2 regions of the Peribacillus sp. NPDC097197 genome follow, and region 1 is predicted to be linked to the other one. Evidence: riboswitches for the same ligand, from Rfam matches in the RefSeq annotation. Region 1 holds a riboswitch; the other holds the start of a gene.

Region 1 (2,205 bases):
AGTCAGCAACAAACAGAATTTCTTTTTAAGATTTTGGACAAATTCATAATTTTTCGTTTTATTATTTTTAAGTTTATGAGCTTCATCAATAATGATAAAGTCATATTCTTGATTGAAAATGATATCCCGATGGGGGGCTCGCTTAGCCGTATCGATGGAGGATATGACGATATCGCATGATTCCCATACATAACTCTTCCTTTGAACTACTGCAGGAATATGAAACTTCGTATTCAGTTCGAAAGCCCATTGGGTGACAAGTGATGCGGGTACAAGGATCAAAACCTTTTTAACCAGTCCCCGAATCATATATTCTTTTAAAATCAATCCCGCTTCGATAGTCTTACCAAGACCGACCTCATCAGCCAATATGGCTTTGCCATTCATCTGTTCAACCACCTGACGTGCAGCCTCTAATTGATGGGGAAGGGGAGTCAGTTGTTGAAGGTGCTTAGGCGCTTGTAAGCCTTCGAAATCAGGAATAATTAGGTTCTCTTCCATTTGGATGGCCAGTTTATAAAGATCCCAATTTCCCCATGGACCGTCGTTTTCCATCTTTTGCAGAAATTCATCATTCCAATCAGAACTGAAGGATATATTGATTTTCATTGATTCTTGCTCCTTCTTAAAACATAATTTTCTTAGTTTCTTTAGACCATGAACTTTTTTATAGGTTAATAAAATCTTTCTCCACGAAAGTTATTGCAGAGTAAAGTATCTTAGGGTAGGATGTAAATATATTTAGAAAATTGCAATAGTAATGAAGTTAGAAGGAAAATATTCTTCTTGGATAATAATTTTAGTTATTATAGTATTAGCATTTGGATAGTGCTTTATCCAAAGATCAACAATGAGCAGATTGGTACCCATTTCACGCAAATGGATGACCATCAGGTGGGGAATTTTCAGTCTTTTCCATCAATATGCGGGTGAGGATAAGGGGAGAGACTACCATCTACATATGTAGCGCCGAAGGAGCAAACTTAGCAGTGAATCTCTCAGGCAAATGAACTCTTATCGGACGCGACTCTGGAGAGCGCCAATTATTTAATGACGGCCACCAAAGGGGAAAACCTATAATAATAGGTAAACTTTCAGGTTTCAGGACAGAGAAAAAGCCATTTTGGCTTTCTCTGTCCTTTTTTGTGTCTTTTTTTTAAGGAATATCAGGTGAAAGAGAACAAGCAAAAAAATTGAAGGAGGTCATTTTTTGAGCGATTTAAAAAGAACGCCATTATTCGAGGTTTACAGTGAGCACGGTGGAAAAACAATCGATTTTGGTGGGTGGGAACTGCCCGTGCAGTTTACCGGCATAAAAGATGAACACGAAGCTGTGCGTACAAGAGGTGGCTTATTTGATGTGTCGCATATGGGAGAGATTGAGGTAAAAGGTTTCGGGAGCCTTTCTTTTTTACAAAAGATGTTGACGAATGACGTAGCCAAGCTGAAACAGGGCGGAGCGCTATACACAGCCATGTGTTATGAAAATGGGGGGACCGTGGACGATCTTATCGTTTACCAAAAAGCGGAAGAGGATTATCTGCTTGTGGTCAATGCAGCCAACATCGAGAAAGACTTCAATTGGCTTCAGGCGAATGGTATGGAAGGTGTCAGCATCAATAATGTTTCAAACGATTATGCGCAACTTGCTCTGCAGGGTCCTCGAGCGGAGAAAGTATTGCAGAAGATTACCGAGCAAACCGATTTAAGCACAATTGGCTTTTTTAAATTTAAAGAAGATGTCCACATTCATAATATATCCACGATGGTTTCACGTACAGGGTATACGGGGGAAGATGGTTTCGAGATATATTGCCGAAGTGAGGATGGTCCAGCCCTCTGGAGAAAAATTTTGGAAGCTGGTAAAGATGATGGGATACAACCGATTGGGCTGGGAGCCCGTGATACCCTTCGATTCGAAGCGAAACTACCGCTTTATGGTCAAGAGCTTTCGCCGGACATCACCCCAATCGAAGCGGGGATTGGTTTTGCGGTTAAACCGGATAAGGCGTCAGACTTTTTTGGAAAAGCCGTGCTTGCCGAACAAAAGGAAAAAGGGGCACCACGTAAGCTTGTTGGAATCGAAATGATTGACCGGGGCATACCTCGGCATGGCTATAAAGTATATAACGGGGAGAAACTCATTGGCGAAGTGACGACAGGGACTCAGTCACCAACATTGAATAAAAATGTAGGATTGGTCCT
Region 2 (2,205 bases), on a different contig from region 1:
GCCCTAATATTACATAGTTGATGAAAGGTGTTAAGGGAGCCCTGAAAGTGGACGTAGCCCTTAAGTCCGGACGTTTTTTCGTATACCTGATATGGGAAATCAAGATGATGCTCCAGACCCATAGGAAGCAGATTGCACTAATCGTTGTCACGATGGTGAAAGCTTGCTCCGGTATGATTTTACTTAATAATGCCCCAATGGAGACGACGATGGTGGACGTAACCAATGCATTACTCGGAACAGCACGTTTATTTAATTTCTTAAGTTTAGCAGGTGCTTCGTTATTGTTGCTCAAGGTATAAAGCATGCGGCTTGTTGAAAACAATCCACTATTCCCGGCAGAAGCGGCAGATGTCAACACGACGAAATTGATAATCCCTGCAGCAACCGGAATCCCGATCAAGGCGAAGACCTCCACGAATGGGCTGCTTGCGGCATCGAGCTGTGTCCATGGATTGACGCAAAGGATGACGGTGATGGCACCGATATAGAAAAGCAATATCCGGACAGGGATCTTATTGATCGCTGACGGGATATTTTTTTTCGGATTGGCGGTTTCGGCCGCTGTCACCCCAATGATTTCGACACCAACAAAGGAGAAGACGACTAGCTGTAGGGAAAGCAAAAAGCCGGATGCGCCGTTCGGGAACATGCCCCCATGACTCCAAAGGTTGTTGAGGGAAACGGTTCCTGTATCGGTTTGGAAACCAATGATGAGTAAGACGATTCCCACAACGATCAAGGCGACGATCGTGATGACTTTAATGAGGGAGAACCAGAACTCCAATTCTCCGAATAGCTTCACGGTCAACAAATTCAATCCTAGTAGAATCACCAAGCAGGCAAGTGCAGGGATCCATTGCGGAATGTCGAACCAATATTGCATATAGACCCCGACAGCGATGATATCGGCCATGGCCGTCATGATCCAACAGAACCAGTAGGTCCAGCCAGTCACGAAACCAGCCCACGGTCCGATGTATTCCGTGGCGAATTCGGTGAATGAGGAATATCCCGCGTTGGACAACAGCAATTCCCCTAAAGCCCTCATGACGAAAAACAAGGCAATCCCGATAATCAGATACGAAAAGATAATGGAGGGTCCCGCCAACTGTATGGCTTTTCCGGATCCCAAAAATAACCCGGTCCCGATGGTTCCTCCTATGGCGATGAGTTGTACATGTCGATTTTTCAAATCCCTTTTCAATTCTTGTTTAGCCAATTTGTGCGCCCCCGTTGTTATAATTCTTGAATGTGAAGTGCATGGTCCGTTGATTCCAATCGATCACCAGGGCAATGAATCTGTCCAGTTTAGTAGCGATTTCACTTCGTTTTTTTAGTGATGATTGAAAAAAGACAATAAAAAAAGAGATTGGAAGCTACCAATCTCGAAAGGTTAAAGAATAACAAATATTCGTTACTCTTCTGTCCTTTTGCCTGAGATTGTGAATCCTTCGGCGCTGCACGTGTGTACAGTCTCTCCAGAAGCTGCTCCTGCTATAGTGTGATCCATAGCATTCATCGCTTGCTTAGTATGTGGTTGTCAATAAATGGCCACTGTTAAAGATGAAATTCTTTTTAGCAACTCATTTACTCTTTTAAAATAATAATGGAATTCTATCACTATTTTGATTTTGGGTCAAAGGGATATATTGTAAATGTGGTGGGGGTGAATCTATATGCTAACTTTGATGCCAAGAAACGATGCGAACCCCGAATCAGTTTGATAAGGACATTTTTTCATAGTCCCTTTTAAGAATGGCCATGATGATTTCGTCCGAATATTTTCCGTTGAAGTATAAAGACTCTCGTAAAATCCCCTCTTTGATAAAGCCAACTTTTTCATAGGCTCTTATTCCACGTAAATTATGGCTGAATACTTCCAGTTGCAGACGATTTAAAGCCAATTCTTCAAAAACAAATGCTAAAACAAGTCGGATAGCTTCTGTACCATACCCTTTACCCGTTAATTCAATGGCATTCATCGAAATTCTAAATCCTGCCTTTTTGTCCTCTTCGTCCATATCAGAGATGGATAATTCCCCGATCATTCGATCGCTTTCGTTTAAGCAAATGGCTAGATCATGGCGTGATAGATCTTCACGTACATTCTTTATATGACATTGAAGCTGCTCTAAAGTGAATATAGATCTTGTTCCTGTCATATACCGTATTTCTTCATCCTTTGTATTTTCTAAAAGGATA

The links. Region 1 has a riboswitch for glycine ahead of gcvT (glycine cleavage system aminomethyltransferase GcvT). Riboswitches for the same ligand answer to the same signal wherever they lie in the genome.
Region 2: another riboswitch for glycine. It lies ahead of ACQKL6_RS14650 (amino acid permease); the one in region 1 lies ahead of gcvT (glycine cleavage system aminomethyltransferase GcvT).

The regions. Positions count from the first base shown of each region.
Region 1 covers NZ_JBNNST010000013.1:34,117-36,321, forward strand. The annotation lists gene ACQKL6_RS16180 (DEAD/DEAH box helicase) at 1-609, opposite strand, end outside; glycine riboswitch at 930-1,024, shown strand; glycine riboswitch at 1,028-1,112, shown strand; gene gcvT (glycine cleavage system aminomethyltransferase GcvT) at 1,211-2,205, shown strand, end outside.
Region 2 covers NZ_JBNNST010000010.1:137,355-139,559, forward strand. The annotation lists gene ACQKL6_RS14650 (amino acid permease) at 1-1,222, opposite strand, end outside; glycine riboswitch at 1,416-1,495, opposite strand; gene ACQKL6_RS14655 (GNAT family N-acetyltransferase) at 1,719-2,205, opposite strand, start outside.